DNA from 3 places in the Paenibacillus sepulcri genome. Region 3 is predicted to be linked to each of the others. Evidence: a T-box and tRNA genes for the amino acid it is inferred to sense, from the RefSeq annotation. Region 3 holds a T-box; the other regions hold tRNA genes.
The links. The T-box of region 3 lies ahead of argS (arginine--tRNA ligase). A T-box ahead of a tRNA ligase gene usually reads a tRNA of that ligase, here a tRNA-Arg.
Positions count from the first base shown of each region.

Region 1 (6,081 bases), 110 kb from region 3:
TTAACAATCAGCAGCAAAAATACGATGAACGAAATCATGAACGATAGCTTCGTTTTTACCGACAACTAACGACACACCCTTTTGCACGCTTGTGGACATCTACTTGGATCATAACATATTTGTCATAAAATGAAAGTAACTGCAGCCATGATTACAGACTAGAAATGGGTCAAAAAAGTGACTATTCACATAGTTATCCACAATTTTATCCCCAAATCCACAAATTAATTTCGGCAATGTGTATAAATCTGTGCATAACGGATGAGTTATACACAATTCTATGCACATGCTGTTAACAACGAATATCTGTTCGTGGCACAATATGTCGAGTAGATGAAGGAGACGTTCTATGGATAACTTTTATTTTCAGGACAAAGACCGGCAATGGATGCAGGAAGCAATTGAAGAAGCATTGAAAGCCGAACGGCTCGGGGAGGTTCCCATCGGGGCGGTAATCGTACATGGCGATGAAGTCATCGGTAGAGGACATAATTTACGTGAGACCTCTATGGACCCCACCGCGCATGCCGAAATCATTGCCATACGTGAGGCCAGCCGCAAGCTTGGCGCCTGGCGTCTGCTGGATTGCACCCTGTATGTCACCCTGGAGCCTTGTCCGATGTGTGCGGGAGCCCTTATCCAAAGTCGTGTAAAAAAAGTCGTGTACGGCACAGCAGACCCTAAAGCAGGTTGTGCGGGTACATTAATGAATTTATTGCAGGAACCGCGGTTCAATCATGAGACCCAGCTTGTCAGCGGACTATTGCAGGAAGAATGCTCAGCTTTGCTCACGCAATTTTTTCGTCGATTAAGAGGGCGGTTGTAGATGATGATTTGCTATGATAAAGGAGTAGGATGCCTCTGCCGGTTTAACTCTCTTTTCTGAATATATTGTAGGGTGACAATAAGCTGATCGGCTGCTTCACTGATAGCAAGAACTTCTGGGTCGGTTAAACTTCCGCGCGTCTCCGCAGCCTCCAAAAGTCTGATGCGAAGAACGTGCAACTCGTCGAGCAGCTTTTTTTTGTCGTTCATGACTCCTTGCTAATCGCTCCTATCACCTCTTGGGTTACAAACAGTAACAAGTTAATTATACCCCTATCGATTACAGGATTTTGTAAAAACATGTCGAGGATTCGACAGTATTTTAGGGAATATTTCGACATAAAACAACAGGAACCCGCTTCTTTCGATGAAAATCGTTTGATTGTCAGGATTATTTGTGGAGGATCATGAAATTCTAGTACCTTGTTCTTACTCCAACCGTTTACCGCTGTTTAACTGTTTCCCCGCATTTGCTTCTCACTGTTCCTCGTTAAGGCTTGCACGGCCTAAAGGAAACGTGATATTATAAATGTTGCCGCGCGCCCGTAGCTCAGCAGGATAGAGCGACAGTTTCCTAAACTGCAGGTCGTACGTTCGAATCGTATCGGGCGCGCCATTTTACCAGAAGCCTTCTTGCCTTGCCTCGATCTCTGCCATCGAAGCAGGGCAATTATTTTTTCAGGATATCTCTAAATATATGCCCAAAAAGGGAGAGTACAACCTTTATGCCGGATGAAAACAGCCGCTTGTGGGAAGAACTTCTGGCTTCTGCCCGCTTCCAGGTGTGGACCGCAGAATATACCAAAGTACAGCGTTCCTGGCAGGAATTCGATCATGTTCCCACCTTTAACCGTTTTTATTTGATCCAGGAGGGTGTAGGTCTCATTCGTATCGAGGACGAGGAGTATTATCCCGTCAAGGGACAGGTGGTACTGATGCCTGCAGGCGTACGCCAAAGCTATTCCACCATCAGCGATGAAACCTACGGAAAGTACTGGTGTCATTTCACCGCGACTTTGGGAGATTTGAGATTGTTCGATATTATGGAAACTCCATATATTCTCACTGTCGACGACGAAGAACGCTGGAAGCATTGGATCTTTCTTTTCGCCTCGCTGAAGCAATATATCCAGCGTGATACGATCGCCGCGAGCTTTCGTGTCAATTCGCTGATTATGGAGATCATGGCTTGCTTCATCGAGCAAATCGGGGAAATCAAGCTCAATCGGAGCTCTGCTGTCGTTGATAAAATCCATACCGCGATCTCTTACATGGAGCAGCGGTTTGAAGAACAGCTGACAATCGACGAATTGGCCAAGCTGGTTCATTACCATCCTAATTATTTCATCCAGGTATTTAAACAGTTCACCGGGAGTTCTCCCATTCAATATCTCAACGCCATGCGTGTCGACAAAGCCAAACAATGGCTGTCTACCACGGACATGCCTGTCTCCGAAGTGGCAGAGCGTGTAGGGATGACCTTATTTTATTTCTCCCGACTGTTTAAGGAGCATAGCGGCTTCACACCCTCCGGCTACCGCCAAATCAGCAAACAATAAGCAGGGTACGGTTCCATAACTCGTCTAAATAATAAAGAAGTGCGTTCTTGAGCTCCGGGCTCGAAGAATGCACTTTTTAAATTATTGCATGGCAATGCGCAAAATCAACTCAAAGTCCCTTCGTGGAATCCGGCAGCTCTTCTATGCCAGACATATCGCCCAATCCTTGCGGGACCAGCAGTTCCTGAAGCTGTTCCACAGGAATCGCATCTGTCGGGATTCCGTACTCGAATGTCACGTCCTTGTTGATATCCGCATACGTCATAAACATATGAGCCGCGAGCTTGGTTGTATCGGCTTCATCAATAAAATCCATGTTCATCGTCATATCCTGATACGTCAGATAATCGTCTTTGATACCGCTCGTCAACGTGAATTCATTGACCTTAAGGGATTTCTTGACCTCAGCGATCGCATCCTTCACTTCGCCTTCTTCCTTGCCTTCCAATTCCGCTTTAGCCCGCTCCAGATCTTCCTTGCTGGTCTGGAGTGTTTTCATATACGCTTCATTGTTAAGAATAAGATCGATGATCTGGGGTGCAACTTTTTCAATTACAGTGGTGATCGCTGTCTCAAAGTTTTGCGGATTAATCGAAAAGCGGACAAATTGGTCAGCTTTATAGTCCTCCGGCAGCCACTTGATATCTCCGGCTTTGGGCTCACTGAAATAGGTCTTTTCATCAAAATTATCAAGGGTTGTTTTCATCATGTCTTGACTCATTTTTTGTATGGTTGCCGCATCCGGCATGGCAGCTCCGCCCTGCTCTTCAGCGAGCTTCTTCACATCAATCTCGACAAATTTCCCGGCGATCGTTTCGGGAATGGGGAAGCCCGGGATAGTTGGCACTTTAACCCATACCTTTTCATCCGTCACGATAATCGGAATTTTCATATTGAATTTCATATCTTCACTGCCAAGCGCCATATCCAGTGTGAACTCAGCATGCTGCGGGTCCGTCTGAATGACACCATTCATATTGATCGTAGCGCCTTTAAGAAAATTAACGACTCCAGATGCCACGGCAGCATTTGTATTGTCCATTGCGGCACTGTCCGGAAGCGTAACGTTGTCAATGCCAAAGGTTCCTTTGAAGCTCATGGATTTGGCTTCCTGCATGTTGGTTAATGCCGATGTAACAGCTTCTTTAGGCGGCTTCCCCTTGCTGCAGCCTGCCACGGCAACCATCATGACAGCCAGTAAAACAATAAATCCGGTTTTGATTCTCTTCATCTCGGATTTCCCCTCCATTTTCTAACGCAACTCTCATTCTAAACCATAATTGCCAGTTCGAAAAGACTATTGTCTGTTTTTCAGACATATAAAAAAAGCCCCTGCTTCCCGGTTAATTAACCGGAAAAAAAGGGCTATAATCAATATTTACCAAATCTTTAGCTTATCAGCCTTGAGGATTGTGATGACGGGTATGATTGAGCTGTTTCACCTTCTTGGATCCAGATAATGGCTCTTGTTGATTGTGAGTTTTTGGCTTCTCCTGATGGTCATAAGGATTAGGGACCGGAGTACTGTCTGGCTTGCTCATCGCTTTGCCCTCCTTTCTTGCTGGTTTTTAGCTGCGCGGATGCTTCAAATCGGTCGGCTCATCATGATTGAGCGCATCCTGATGGCGGCGATCGTTCTTGTCCTGCTGAAGCTGCTGGGCATGATGGCTGTTAACGGGATTGATATCAAGCGCCTCTACAACGTTGCTCAAGTTTTTATCGGCGCTGCCTTTATTTTTAGTCATAGCGGTGTAGCCTCCCCTTCAGATGGCTGGCAATCGTCTATCTATGCATTCGTCAGTACATGAAGCGCCTGGGCGCATTCATGTATATGACGGGTGTAATCTTCTACAAGCTGCTGGATGATCGGCGTTCTCTCGTCAACCGAGCGGCCGTCTTTTTCCACATCGATCAATGTGACCTTGATTTCACGGCTGTCCACATAGGTCGCTTTAAAGTCAAAGCTGTACATTTGATGGCCTGCGGTATCCAACGTAATACGCAGTGTCTGTTCATCAGCCTCATCTGCCAAAACAGACACACGATCCGACTCATTCACATACTCCGGAAGCGTGCGCTGCCAGGCATCAACCAACTGCTGCTGATCCATCTGAAGCTCGTCTTGTTTACTCATCCCTTACCACCTCCATGCGGATAATATGCCGACATGGGGCGGTTTTTATGCAGTCCCTCCGGTGTAGATGCGGACACAAAGAAGAAAGCGAAACCCGCTATTTTCTTATGAAATTTGGCATATCAGCAGAGAAAGCAAAAAACGCCCGGGCAAAATGCCCGGGCGTTGGTTTCTTATAGTTGGCGGAGAGGGTGGGATTCGAACCCACGTGGACTTGCGCCCTAACGGTTTTCAAGACCGCCCCGTTATGACCGCTTCGGTACCTCTCCAGATAAGATGTGGCTTTAGGCCACAAGATATATTGTACCACAGGCCAAAATGGATATGCAACACCAATTTTGACCTGTGGCAACAGATCAGGTACGTACGCCGATTACCTCTAATCCCCCCATATAAGGACGAAGGATTTGTGGAATGATAATCGAGCCGTCAGCCTGCTGATAATTCTCCAGAATCGCGGCGACCGTTCGGCCGATAGCAAGTCCGGAGCCGTTAAGGGTATGCACAAATTCCGGCTTGCTCTTGGAATCGCGGCGAAAACGGATGTTGGCTCTGCGGGCCTGGAAGTCCTCGAAGTTGGAGCAGGAGGAAATTTCCCGGTATGTACCGCCGCTTGGCAGCCAGACCTCGATATCATAGGTCTTGGCCGACGAGAAGCCCATATCGCCCGTGCAGAGCGTCAGGACTCGATAGGGCAGTTCTAACAGCTGAAGCACAGTCTCTGCGTTTAGAGTCAGCGATTCGAGCTCCGCATGCGACTCCTCCGGCTTGCACAGCTTTACCAGCTCCACCTTGTTGAATTGATGCTGGCGGATAAGTCCGCGGGTATCGCGCCCGGCAGCGCCGGCTTCCGAACGAAAACACGCGCTGTAGGCGACAAAATTTTTGGGCAGATCATCCACTGACAAAATTTCGTCGCGGTGAATATTGGTTACCGGTACCTCCGCCGTCGGAATCAAATAATACTCGGTATTTGCAAGCTTAAAGAGATCCTCTTCGAACTTCGGCAGCTGACCGGTCCCAACCAGACTATCCCGATTTACGATGTAAGGTGGAAGCAATTCTTCATAACCATGCTTGTCACTGTGCAAATCCATCATAAAGTTTATAAGCGCACGCTCCAGACGGGCACCCAAGCCGCGGTAAAACACGAACCGCGAGCCTGTTACCTTGCCGGCTGCCTCAAAATCAAGAATACCGAGCTCCTGAGCAAGCTCCCAATGGGCTTTTGGCTCAAACTGCAGCTCCGTCACTTCACCGACCCGGCGAATCTCCACATTATCTGCCTCTGAAGAGCCAACAGGCACGCTTTCATGCGGAATATTCGGGATAGCCAGCGTCAGCTCGGCAATTTCCGCTTCGACAACACGCACTTCCTCATCGAGCACTTTAATCCGGTCCCCGACCTCGCGCATTTCCACAATAAGGGCTTCTGCGTCGCCGCCGCTTTTCTTCAGCTTGGCCACTTCCTGGGAGACGGTGTTGCGGCGGCTTTTCAACTGCTCGCTTTCCTGCAGCAGATCGCGCCACTTGGTGTCCAGAATCGGGAATTCACTGATGAGC
Region 1 covers NZ_JBHRUP010000001.1:3,937,236-3,943,316, forward strand. The annotation lists gene ACFOLF_RS17380 (ATP-binding protein) at 1-65, opposite strand, end outside; gene tadA (tRNA adenosine(34) deaminase TadA) at 350-826, shown strand; gene ACFOLF_RS17390 (Spo0E family sporulation regulatory protein-aspartic acid phosphatase) at 838-1,035, opposite strand; tRNA gene ACFOLF_RS17395 (tRNA-Arg) at 1,365-1,441, shown strand; gene ACFOLF_RS17400 (AraC family transcriptional regulator) at 1,551-2,384, shown strand; gene ACFOLF_RS17405 (hypothetical protein) at 2,494-3,615, opposite strand; gene ACFOLF_RS17410 (small acid-soluble spore protein P) at 3,782-3,925, opposite strand; gene ACFOLF_RS17415 (hypothetical protein) at 3,953-4,129, opposite strand; gene ACFOLF_RS17420 (hypothetical protein) at 4,171-4,518, opposite strand; tRNA gene ACFOLF_RS17425 (tRNA-Ser) at 4,699-4,787, opposite strand; gene serS (serine--tRNA ligase) at 4,875-6,081, opposite strand, start outside.
Region 1: it has a tRNA-Arg gene. The T-box ahead of argS (arginine--tRNA ligase) is inferred to sense a tRNA for this amino acid. The anticodon was not compared.

Region 2 (6,081 bases), 3.1 Mb from region 3:
GCCAGATTCTATCATCATCGGACGAGATCTCGGGAACGACACGCAATTTGCATCAGGCATCGGGAGAGACAAGCCAGAGCGCGCTGCAGGTAGCGGTATCCATGAACAAAATGAGCGAGGGCATCAATGGGATCGTCGAAGGGCTCACGAACAGTTCGGAAGCTGTATCTGAAATTGACGGGGAGCTCTCGGAGGTTACTCAGGATGTGGAGGAGATGCAGTCAATTGCGGTTCTGGTCAGAGAGCAATCCGAAGGCGGGCGGGAATTGGTAGAGAAGACGTTGCATCAGATGGAGGTCATACAGGAGGCGATGCGGCACTCCCTCGAGGCCGCTGAGCTTCTGGGCCATAATTCGCGGGCTATCGGAGATATTGTAACTATTATTTCCAATATTGCCAGCCAAACGAATTTGCTGGCGCTTAACGCATCAATTGAAGCGGCCCGTGTCGGTGAGCAGGGCAAAGGCTTTGCTGTAGTTGCAGGGGAAGTACGGAAGCTCTCCGAGCAATCTTCACAGTCCGCTTTGTCTATATCCGAGCTGGTTTCGGTCACACAGGAAAACAGCCGGCTGGTTATCAACCGTATTGTTGAAGGCAATGAAGCCGTCACGCAGGGACATGCCTGGATTAGCGAGACGCATGCCAATTTCGAAGGTATTTTCAAGGGAGTGGGCCAGTTTTCCACGTGCACCGAGCAGCTGCAGGAGGCTGTTGTCAATGTGGAGCGGTCGTTCGGGCAGATCACCTCGGCCATGCAGCAAATTTCCGGCATTACACAGGAGCAGGCAGCAAGCTCCGAGGAGGTCGCAGCGGCTGCCGAGCAGCAAAGCGCTACGATGCAGGAATTGACCGAATCCATCGGCAGGTGCTCGGATCTGGCGGCAGAGCTTCTGAAATCGGCAAGCCGTTTCAAAGTAAAAGTGCAGTAAGCTTTTTATGAATGTGCTGCATATTGGGTATCGCCCCAAGCAGGGAACCTTTTCCTATTTTTTAGGAGCAGGTTCCCGTTCTTGTATAACGCCCGGGCCCAGGTGCGATACAAACAAGAAACGTCTGGAAAATAGTTTTGTTCGCTTGTACATATCAACCGCTTGGGTATAATGAGGTAATAAGGCGGATACGGGAAAGGAGAGCGAATGGAACTACTGGAATACGTTACAGCCGCTTGGCTCTCCAAGCATCTTGGGACATCCCAACAAAATATATCGCTTGCCGGCAAACGGGCGCTCAATCCGGAGTATAGGGGTGATTTTCTTAAACCGGATGCACTGTTAGATGGTGGCAGGCCAATATGGCTAAAGGATAGAGCGATTGAGTTTATCGCACAGCGGGGTTCAGTAAACTGAGGGACGGTTGATCAAATGAGTGTTTTTTTGTTGTTCATGTTATTTTCCATTATTGAAAGCATCGCATTGTTTTCTATTTCATTCACCCTTTACAGACTTAAATTCACTCAATATCTTTGGCCTTCGCTTATCATGATGATCGTCATTAACCTTGTGAGTTTTTACTTGCGAAAAGAAGTAGCGCTCGCGGATTACGCTCCGGTTGCCATTTTGGTGCTGCTGGTTCTTTTTATGATGGCTGTAGTTAAAATTCCTGCATTCTGGGCTTTAATTGTATCTTTGACAGGCTTATGTTTTTTTGCATTGCTGCAGACAGGCTTGATAATGCAGTTATCCTTTGGATACCTATCCGTTCAGGAAATTAATTCTCATGCCTGGAAAGGGTATCTGCTGCAGACATTGACGGGTCTTATCGGGTATCTGATTAGCGGTTTTTTATATAAAAGAGGAATAGGGTTCTCATTTGAATTCGAAAAACCAATTTATAAGTTGGTAACTTTGCTGGTAATGATTATAATGATATTAATCGCACTGGCATTCGGAGCTGTGCTGTTTATTGGGAATCTATACATAGCCACAATAATCTACTTTATCGGACTGGCTTTTCTGCTCTATTTTGCACTGAAGAAGGAGACAGAAGATGCAAACATTGGCCTTTAGATTGGCTGCCGGCTTAAAGCGGAGGGCCCCTGACCATCCAAGCTCTGTCGAAGAATTGCAATTTTCCATAGAGGCGCTTTTCAATACTTTCGGAACCTTAATTGCTGCATTGATCTTGAGCTTAATGACAGGAAAAACGCAGGAAACGATATACGCCATGCTGGCCTTCGCTGTATTAAGAGCGGTTTCCGGAGGCATTCATCTTAAACATAGCTGGACATGCCTGGTATCGACTTCCATAGCGGCCAATATTGTCGGTTTCTCCTCAATTTCCAACTTGACCGTGTACTGTCTGACTATCGTATGCATACTTCTCGCCATCCTCTACGCGCCATCAAGAATCGAGCAGCAAACCAGGATTCCTTCAAAGTATTTTCCGTTATTAAGGTGGATTTCCGTTCTTATTGTTTGTTCAAATTTTTATTTCCAATCCTCAATTGTTGCCATTTCGTTCCTCATTCAATGCATTCTCTTGATCAAATGGAGAGGAGGTGACACTAAATATGAAAATGAAATCGCTTAAAAGCAAAGTATTCTATTTTGTTTGTACTGCTTTGGCCTCCGCTGCGGTACTGATTGTTTCTACTGCCAGCATCATTTGGGTACATCAGCCAAAAACGCCGGCAAGTCTTCTTAAAAAGCAGAAATAGCCTGGGAGATGTTTGAAATGGATTTATTATCAGTTATAAGAAATAACGATGGCAGCGGCGGGCTGTGCAGCGTAGAGATTAAAGCTGTGGTGTTCCTTGAGTACATCGGGGGCAGTACGCCGCAAATCAAAATTCACACAACAAATGAAGAATTTTATATATGGGGCACTTTAAAAACATGGACAAAGGCCTTGCAGGACAGCGGGTACGACTTCTTTCCGGTGGACCGGAACTTTTCCATTCACATCAGGAATATCAAGAGGCTGGATGATCAGTACAAACGGGCATATTTCGAATATGAATTAGGCAGGGACTCCAAGAGCTGTACGTTGGCTTGGGAGAAATACAAAGCTGTCGAGAAGAAACTCAAACAGATCAATCAACCTTTCGTAGAAACGAAAGCCAGTGATGATTCCCGAATGATTTCCATAAAGATCAAAGAGGCTCTTTCCCGGTCATGAGAAACAGCCTCTTTGATCTTTAATTTGTTTTAGACAGGATGCTTCGAGATCCGATACGGTTTAACACGTTGCAGTTCAGGTTTTGGACCGAAGAGTTAATCATCGTTTTAAAAGACGTAATCTTAATAGCTAAATAGTGAAACAAAAAAACCTCGAATCCCTTGATATGGCTGGGATTCGAGGTTTTTTTCAATTTATTAAAATGATTGTATGTAAACGCGAGTGGCGTCCCAGGAGGGATTCGAACCCCCGACCCACGCCTTAGAAGGGCGTTGCTCTATCCAGCTGAGCTACTGGGACACGTAAGTGATATTATAGCATGCATTTTTTGAAAAGCGCAAGAGGAATTTTAAATATGTTTTTATTGTGACTGACCGTTCAACCAGGCTTCATTTGAACACCGTTTAATTGACTTTTGAACTTTGTTCAAATAGTATGGAGTTATATTTGAACGATTGGTCAATGAAGTCATATAAAGAGATGAGGAGTGGAAGGATGAAAGGAATTATCCGATTTTCAATAAACAACAAATTCGCCATCTGGATCATGACGATTATTGTCACGGTTGGCGGATTGTATGCGGGTCTGAACATGAAGCAGGAGACCATTCCGAACATTAGTGTTCCCATACTGGTGGTCAATACCGTGTTCCCGGGCGCAGCTCCGGAAGAGGTGGCGGACAAGCTGACCATCCCGCTCGAGCAGCGGCTGAAGAACATGAATGGCGTCACCGCATTCACCTCAACTTCATCAGAGAACGTTTCTTCCATCGTTGTGGAGTATGATTACGGCAAGGATATGAAGGAAGCGGAGAGTGAGCTGAAAGCTGTCACCGATGGTTTTGAACTGCCAAGCGGCGCACAGGATACGCAGATATCCAAAATCAGCCTTAATGATTTTCCGATTATGTCTCTGAGTATCTCCAGCGGCAGCGGAATGACGCTTGAAGAGGTCACGAAGCTGGTCGAGGAAGATTTGAAGCCATCACTTGAAGGCATTGACGGAATGGGCGCGGTAGCGATCTCCGGCCAGCAGGTGAAGGAAGTTCAGTTAACCTTTAATAAAGACAAGATGGCCGAGCTTGGCCTCAGTGAAGATACGGTTAAAGGAATAGTACAAGCCTCGGCCGTCAAAGCGCCTCTGGGCCTGTTTGAAATGGACAAGACCGAGAAAGCCATCGTCGTTGATGGCAATGTTACTACCCTTGATCAGTTGAAAAATATTGAGATCCCCGCAATTCCATCCGGTGCAGGCGGAACATCGCAGCAGGGCGCTGCTGGAGGCTCAGGACAGGCAGCAGGTGCTCCCGGAGGAGGGTCAGCAGCCGGCAATGCCGGAACAGGGCAAGGCGCTGTGAATCAGGCTCCCCAAGGTGCACAAGCGCCAACAGAAATCCCGACTGTTAAATTGTCGGAAATTGCCAATATCGAATTGGTCTCCATGCCGGAGTCCATCTCCCGGACGAACGGGGAGCCTTCTATCGGCATCAATATTACAAAATCCTCAGATGCCAATACCGTTGACGTTGTCAATGCGGTGAAGGACGAGACGGCTCAATTCCAGAAAGAGCATGCGGAAATTAAATCGCTTGTGATGCTGGATCAGGGCAAGCCGATTGAGGAATCAGTCAGCACGATGATCGACAAGGCGCTGTTCGGCGCACTGTTTGCAGTTATTGTCATTCTTTTGTTCCTGCGCAATTTCAGAACGACGATTATATCCATTATTTCAATACCGCTGTCACTGGTTATCGCTCTCTTGCTTCTCCAGCAGATGGATATCACCCTTAACATTATGACGCTTGGCGCGATGACGGTCGCGATCGGGAGGGTCGTCGATGACTCGATTGTCGTCATTGAGAACAATTACAGGCGGATGTCTCTGCGTTCCGAGAAGCTCAGAGGCAAGGCGCTGATCACCGAGGCGACCAGAGAGATGTTTATGCCGATTCTCTCGTCGACTTTGGTCACGATTGCCGTATTCCTTCCGCTTGGAACCGTTACAGGACCCATTGGTCAAATCTTTATGCCGTTTGCGCTGACAATGGTGTTTGCGCTGCTTGCTTCACTGCTCGTAGCCATCACAGTCGTGCCGATGATGACCCATTTGATGTTCCGCAAAGGTCTGAAGGAAAGTCAGAAGCATGAGGAACGTCCCGGCGTTATCGCCGTCCGGTATCGTAAAATTCTGGGATGGGCGCTTAATCATAAGCTGATTACCTTCATTGGCGCTATTGTCATACTGGCCGCAAGCTTCTTCCTGGTTCCGAAGATCGGAGTTAGCTTCCTTCCGGAAGAGCCGGAGAAATATGCCATGGTGACATATTCGCCAGGACCGGGAAAAACCCTGGCCGACGTCGAGCAGACCTCGCTTGATGCGGAGAAGCTGATCATGGAACGCGCAGGTGTAACTAATCTGCAGTATTCGGTCGGCGGACAGAGCCCGTTCGGCGCATCATCAGGCAAAAGCGCATTGTTCTATGTCCAGTATGAGAGTGATGTGAAGGACTTCAACGCTGAAAAAGATAAGCTGGTCGAAGCCCTTAAAACGGTGGAACCGTCAGGCAATTGGGGACAGATGAATCTCGGAGGCGGCGGTCTTGGCGGCAGTCAGTTGAGCTTGTCCGTATACGGTGACAGTTTTGATGCTATTAAACCGGTCGTTACGCAAATCGAGGATCTGATGAAGAAGGACAGCTCCTTTGAGAAAGTTGACAACTCTCTCTCCCAGCAATATCAGCAGTATACGCTTGTCGCCGATCAGCAAAAGCTGAGCAAGCTTGGCCTGACAGCCGGCCAGATCGTCATGAAGCTCAGTCCGGTGCGCGAACGTCCGGTGTTGACGCAGGTGACTGTAGACGACAAGGATTACAATGTGTATGTGCAGGTGGATACGAAGCAGTACGGTTCCATTTCCGACATTGAGAACGAGACGATCACTTCGCCGCTTGGCGTGACCGTACCG
Region 2 covers NZ_JBHRUP010000001.1:6,916,586-6,922,666, forward strand. The annotation lists gene ACFOLF_RS30020 (methyl-accepting chemotaxis protein) at 1-929, shown strand, start outside; gene ACFOLF_RS30025 (hypothetical protein) at 1,362-2,006, shown strand; gene ACFOLF_RS30030 (accessory gene regulator ArgB-like protein) at 1,987-2,529, shown strand; gene ACFOLF_RS30035 (AgrD family cyclic lactone autoinducer peptide) at 2,510-2,656, shown strand; gene ACFOLF_RS30040 (LytTR family transcriptional regulator DNA-binding domain-containing protein) at 2,665-3,117, shown strand; tRNA gene ACFOLF_RS30045 (tRNA-Arg) at 3,341-3,417, opposite strand; gene ACFOLF_RS30050 (efflux RND transporter permease subunit) at 3,613-6,081, shown strand, end outside.
Region 2: it has a tRNA-Arg gene. The T-box ahead of argS (arginine--tRNA ligase) is inferred to sense a tRNA for this amino acid. The anticodon was not compared.

Region 3 (6,081 bases):
GCGCTCGTATCGTCCGCCAATCTGGACGACGACGAAGAAACGAAGGCGATCCTGCTCGCAGCGGGCGAGGGCGGCAAGGGCCTCTCATTCGTGCTTAATCTGATCCGCGTGCCGATTACAGCCCAGAAGCAGCAGCTCCTGACCAATTAATCCAGGAACAGCTCGCCCGGATCGATAACAGGCCAGAGAAGGCCGTTCTCGTCGGCGGCTTCCCGGCCGAAGCGGAGCAGCCGCCCGACCAGCGCATCGACCGAAGCATCCGGATCGGCTTGCCGCAATGCGGCAAAGCATCCGGAGACAACCGCGGCGGCGCCGCTTGTCTCTCCCGGATCTCCGGGCCAGGTAAACAAGGTTGTGCTGCAGCCTGTATGAAGACTTTGATGAAGGCGCTGGCTCGTGTTTGCGAGCCGGACGCCTTCTTCCCCGTTGTCGAGCGCGCCTGCACTGACAGTTTCACGGAGAATGGCAGGCCACGCCATGCCGTGAAGGCTGCGGCCGCGGTGCTCCGGGTACCAGTTGCCTGCGGCGGTTACCGTAGGGATGCCCGCTTCGCGCAAAGCGGCAACCTGCCGCTGCAGCGTCGATCCGCGCAGCGGCTCATCCGAGGTGCGGTGACTCGAATCGGCGAAGGCGGCGCAGACGACGCCGATGCCGAGCTCTTCCCTGTGCTCTATGATCCACGCCAGGGCCGATTCAATCATGGCCGTATCGCGTAATACGCCGCGCCGGTTCATCAATTTCACCGGCAGAAGCCGGGAGCCAGGGGCAATCCGGGCAATCGTCGCCGCTACGGCGGTACCGTGTCCGGCATAATCGCGGGTGTCCCCGCCGTCGCCGTCGCCGCTGAGGTTGACTCCGGGCAGCATGGCGGTACCATGCTGCAGCCGATCCGGATCAATCCCGGAATCGATGACGGCAACGACGACTCCCGTAGTGGAGGAGAACGGATTTTCTGCAGCTCCGCTGGTCAACATGGCAAGCGACCTTCTTTCCAATTAAAAAATAGTGAAGCACCTGAACAACTTGACCCGTTTACTCCTTCTCGAAATCCAGCACGACCGCATATGCGGCGCCAATGCTTGCAGAGAACTCATTACGGATGAACTGCAGGCTCGTCTTTGCGAGCGGAATTCGCAGCGCTCTTCGCTGCATGGTCTGCTGGACCGCCAGCTTGAAGGGGGCGAGTGTGGCAAAAGGACTGTCGATGATGATGTTCTGCGGGTTCATCAGATTCACGATTTGGGCCAGCGCGAAGCCGATATGTTCACCGGATGCACGCAGCAGATTCAGGACGCATGCTTCATGCTGAAGTCTGGTCACCAGTGACAGCAGACTTTCTTCCGGGTTCGCCGAGGGGCAGCTGGCGCGCAGCTGCTCTCTCACCGCAGGCATGCTGACGAGCGTCTCCAGGCATCCCCGCTGTCCGCAGGCACACAGGGGTCCGTCCATCTGCACGCACAGATGACCGATTTCACCCGCAGTGAAGCTTGCGCCATCATAGACGCGGCCGTCAATAATCTGGGCTCCTCCTACTCCTTCATCCACCCGCAGATAGAAGAGATTGCCGGAGCCTCCCGGGGGCAAGGGGACAGCAGACGAAGCCGCCAGCGCAGACGCTTTGACATTGTTCATGACGATGGTTTTCACCGGGAGGCCCTCATCCAGCCGCTCCTTGAGAGGGACGTCCCGCCAGTCCAGATGGGACGAGAAGTGCACAAGGCCCAAGTGGGGATCGACCAGCGCAGGTATCGCCGCACCGATGCCGAGTGTCTGAGGGTATTTGTCGAGAAGCCCGCCGCACAAGCGGATCAGCTGCCCGATAAAAGGGTCCGCCTGCATCGATGGGATCGTCCATTCACCGCTCTCCAGAATGGTGGAGCGGTAGTCGGTGACGACAAACTGGCAGCTTGAATGGCCAATGGAAATTCCGATTGCGGTATGAAAAGCCGGAATCAGCTGCAGCTGAATTCTTGGCCGCCCTGCGCCGCTTTGCTCGTCCAGTCCTTTTTCCTCGACGATCCCCTGCTTGATGAAGCTGTCGATTATGAGCGAAATGGTGTTTTTGCTTAAGCCGAGCAGCTTGGACAGCTCCTGCCGGGAGTGATGTTCCCCGGTGCGAAGCAGCGCCAGGGTGCGTTTTTCATTGCGCTGCCGTAATAATGCGGTTCCTTTGCTCATTGATCCTGCCGTCCTCCAAATAAAATTGAAATCCCGTTGTTCAGTTCAGTTTAGTATATGCTGTTCATGAAGCCGGCAGCAAGTCGCATGAATGGGCCGTTATGCCTTCCCCTTGCAATTTCTCTTCGGATGCATATAATAAACAAATAACAGCTTACAAGCGATGAACGGGACAGTACTTTGCAACGCGCTGCAAGCAGCGAGCCGGGGCGGTGAAAGCCGGTGCAGCGAGGCATGGGAAGCGGGCCCGGGAGTTGATTGTCCGAATGCGCCTGCCGCTGTAGGATAATCCGGTCACCCCGTTACCGTGTTCAAGCGGCCCCGCTAATGAGGAGAGGCAGCCGGCCAATCGGCCGGCCCCTTCTATTCAAGGCGGGAGCCAGAAGAGTGGTACCACGGACCAGACCTCCGTCTCTTTACAGAGACGGGGGTTTTTGTGTTTTTTCAACATAAGCGTCCGTTAAAAATCGAAGGAGGAGAATAAGATGAATCTTTTGCTGAAATGGGTGGCAGAGCGCCTGCAGCCTCATACCGGGCTTTCGCAGGCGGAGATTGCCGCTGTGTTGGAGCTTCCCCCGAATCCGGCGCTTGGTGATGTGGCGTTCCCCTGCTACCTGCTGTCCCGCCAATGGAAGCGTCCGCCTGCAGCCATCGCCGGGGAGCTTGCGCCGCTTGTCCAGGACCCGTCTGCCGGTGTGCTCGCAGAAGCCAAAGGTCCCTATTTGAATCTGTTTTTTGAACCTGCCCGCTTTGCTCCAGAGCTGTTTGAGACCATACTGGACGGGGATTTTGCCAAGTCTTCGGAAGGAGAGGGGCAGCGGGTCGTCATTGACCTGTCCTCGCCCAATATCGCCAAGCCGTTTGGAGTGGCGCATCTGCGCTCTACGATGATCGGCCATGCACTCGCCAATCTCTACCGTTTGTCGGGGTATAAGGTGATGACGGTCAACCATATCGGGGATTGGGGAACGCAGTTCGGCAAGCTGATGGAGGCTTACACGCGCTGGGGCGACGAAGCGGCGCTTCAACGGGAGCCGATCCGCGAGAGCCTGCGTCTCTATGTGCTTTTTCATGAGGAGGCCGAGAGGGATCATTCGCTCGAGGATGCGGCGCGCCTCTGGTTCTGGAAGCTTGAGAACGGGGATGCGGAAGCAAAGCGGTTGTGGACGTTTTTTGTATCGTTCAGCATGAAGGAATTCGACCGGATGTATGCGCGTCTTGGAGTTGCCTTTGACCATACGCTGGGAGAGAGCTTCTATAATGATAAAATGGCGGCGGTTGTGAGTCAGCTCACTGAACAGGGGCTTCTTGAGGAGAGCGACGGCGCTCAGGTGGTGCGGCTGGATGAAGAGGGTATGCCGCCCTGCCTCATTTTGAAATCCGACGGCTCGACGATTTACCCGACGCGCGATTTGGCCACCGCACTGTACCGGAAGCGTGAGATGGGAGCCGACCGCCTTCTTTATGTGGTTGGTTCAGAACAGAAGCTTCACTTCCAGCAGGTGTTTGCCGTTCTGCAGCGGATGGGAATGGACGGCGTGGATCGCTGCGAGCATGTCGCCTTCGGATTAATGAAGTTCGAAGGCCGCAAGATGTCCACACGCAAAGGGCAGGTGGTCTTTCTTGACACGGTGCTCGATGAAGCGGTCGCCAAAGCGGAAGCGCTCATCGCCGAGAAGAATCCGGAGCTTGCCGGCAGGCGGGAGATTGCCGAGGCTGTCGGCATCGGCGCCATTATCTTCGGCGATTTGAAGCACGGTAGGCAGCTGGAAGTGAATTTCTCGCTGGACGAAGCGCTTCGCTTTGAGGGGGAGACGGGGCCTTATTTGCAATATACCGCTGCAAGGGCGTATAAGCTGCTGGACAAAGGCGGCTTGACTATCGATGAAGCGATGCAGGCAGTTAGGGATGGCGCTCTGCAAAAAGAGGGAAGCTTCTTATCCCTTCCCGCCGCATGGACCTGTCTCAAAACCTTAACCGCCTATCCGGTTGCCATCCGCGAGACGGTCAAGGCGAATGAGCCTTCCATCTTGGCCAGATATTTGCTCGACGCTGCCAAGGACTTCAACCGATTCTATCATCAGGAACGGATTCTATCGGAAACGCCGGAAGCGACACGGGCGAAGCTTGTGCTTGTGGCTGCCTGCGCCAAGGTCATCCGCAGCGGGCTGACTGTGCTGGGTCTCCAGTCGCCCCGCCAGATTTAGCCGCTGCTTCCGGCGGCATTGAAATCCTTGTTGCTCCTGTATATAGTAGGTATCATAAGAAGCAGGACAGGAGACTAACGACGATGACAGGCAGAGCGAAAGTGCGAATCAAACTAACGAGCGAGCTCGACGGAGAACAGCAAAAGCATGCTTTCATCGGCGAATGGTTCCGCAAAGACCGCACCGTCTATGTCCGTTACGACGAATCCGATGAGAATGGCCAGGTGCGGACGGTCGTTCGCTGGCGCGAAGGCGAGCTCAGCGTCAAGCGTCACGGGGATGTGGAATCGGACCAGTCCTTTGCGGCCGGAGCGCGCCGCTTGGGGCATTACGCCTCGACGCATATCCGTTTCCAGCTGGAGACGGATACTACGCTGCTGTGGATGCAGTGCGGAGATATGGCCCAGGCGGAGCCTGCGGATGAACCGCTGGCGCCGACGCTGCCGATGCTGCTGGAATGGCATTACAGACTGTGGGTAGACGAGCAGCCGTCCGGGTTGTTTGTCATCCGGCTGCGTGCGGAAGAGCTGGAAGACGGGCATGCTTCCCTCCTGACGGAAGAATAGAAGTTTGCCTGTTTGGTAATGCGAATGATGAAGAGGAGCTGGATTTTTTAATGGAAGCAAATGCGATTGATGTACTGGATATACTTGTTAAAGAAGCGATAGCGGATGCGGTGGTAGCCGCTGGGCTGGCGGCACGCGAGGAGCTTCCCTCCTTCGTGCTGGAAGTGCCCAAGGATAAGTCGCATGGCGATTTGGCGACCAATGCCGCCATGCTGCTCAGCAAGCTGGCCAAGAAGAATCCGCGCCAAATTGCGGAAGCCATACTCGCCCATCTGGATAAAAGCAAGGCATCCATACAGTCCGCGGAGATTGCCGGACCGGGCTTTATTAACTTCCGGATCGACAAGAGCTATCTCTATCCGGTGATCAGTCAGGTGCTGGGCCAAGGCCAGGAATATGGCCGTGTGAATGCGGGAGGCGGACAATCCGTCCAGGTCGAGTTTGTCAGCGCCAATCCGACGGGCAGCCTGCATCTGGGCCATGCCCGCGGCGCCGCTGTGGGCGATGTGCTTTGTAATCTGCTGAATTTCGCCGGCTACCGGGTCACACGGGAATATTACATTAATGATGCCGGTAAGCAGGTAGCGAACCTGGCTTACTCTATTGAGGCCCGCTATAAGGAAGCGCTTGGTCAGGAAGCCCAAATGCCGGAAGACGGTTATTATGGCGAAGATATTATTGGCTTCGCCAAGGCGCTGGCCGAGTCGGAAGGCGACCGGCTGCTGTCGATTCCGGACGATGAGCGTTTTGCATTCTTCCGCGCATACGGCCTGGAGCGGGAGCTGAACAAGATCAAGCGTGATTTGGCGGAATTCCGCGTCGAATTCGACGAATGGTACAGTGAGACGAAGCTGTATGAGAGCGGACAGGTCGAAGCGGCGCTTGAGGCGCTGCGTGAGCGTGGGCAAGTGTTTGAAGAGGAAGGCGCCACGTGGCTGTCCACGATGCCTTATGGCGATGACAAGAACCGCGTGTTGGTGAAAAATGACGGTTCCTACACCTACCTGACGCCGGATATTGCCTATCACCGGGATAAATTCGCCCGCGGCTACGACCGGATGATCAATATTTGGGGCGCTGACCACCACGGCTATATTCCCCGGGTCAAGGCAGCGATGGCTGCGCTCGGC
Region 3 covers NZ_JBHRUP010000001.1:3,822,966-3,829,046, reverse strand. The annotation lists gene ACFOLF_RS16870 (hypothetical protein) at 1-150, shown strand, start outside; gene ACFOLF_RS16865 (S8 family serine peptidase) at 147-974, opposite strand; gene ACFOLF_RS16860 (ROK family protein) at 1,033-2,178, opposite strand; T-box leader at 2,333-2,597, shown strand; gene argS (arginine--tRNA ligase) at 2,664-4,385, shown strand; gene ACFOLF_RS16850 (DUF1934 domain-containing protein) at 4,469-4,951, shown strand; gene argS (arginine--tRNA ligase) at 5,002-6,081, shown strand, end outside.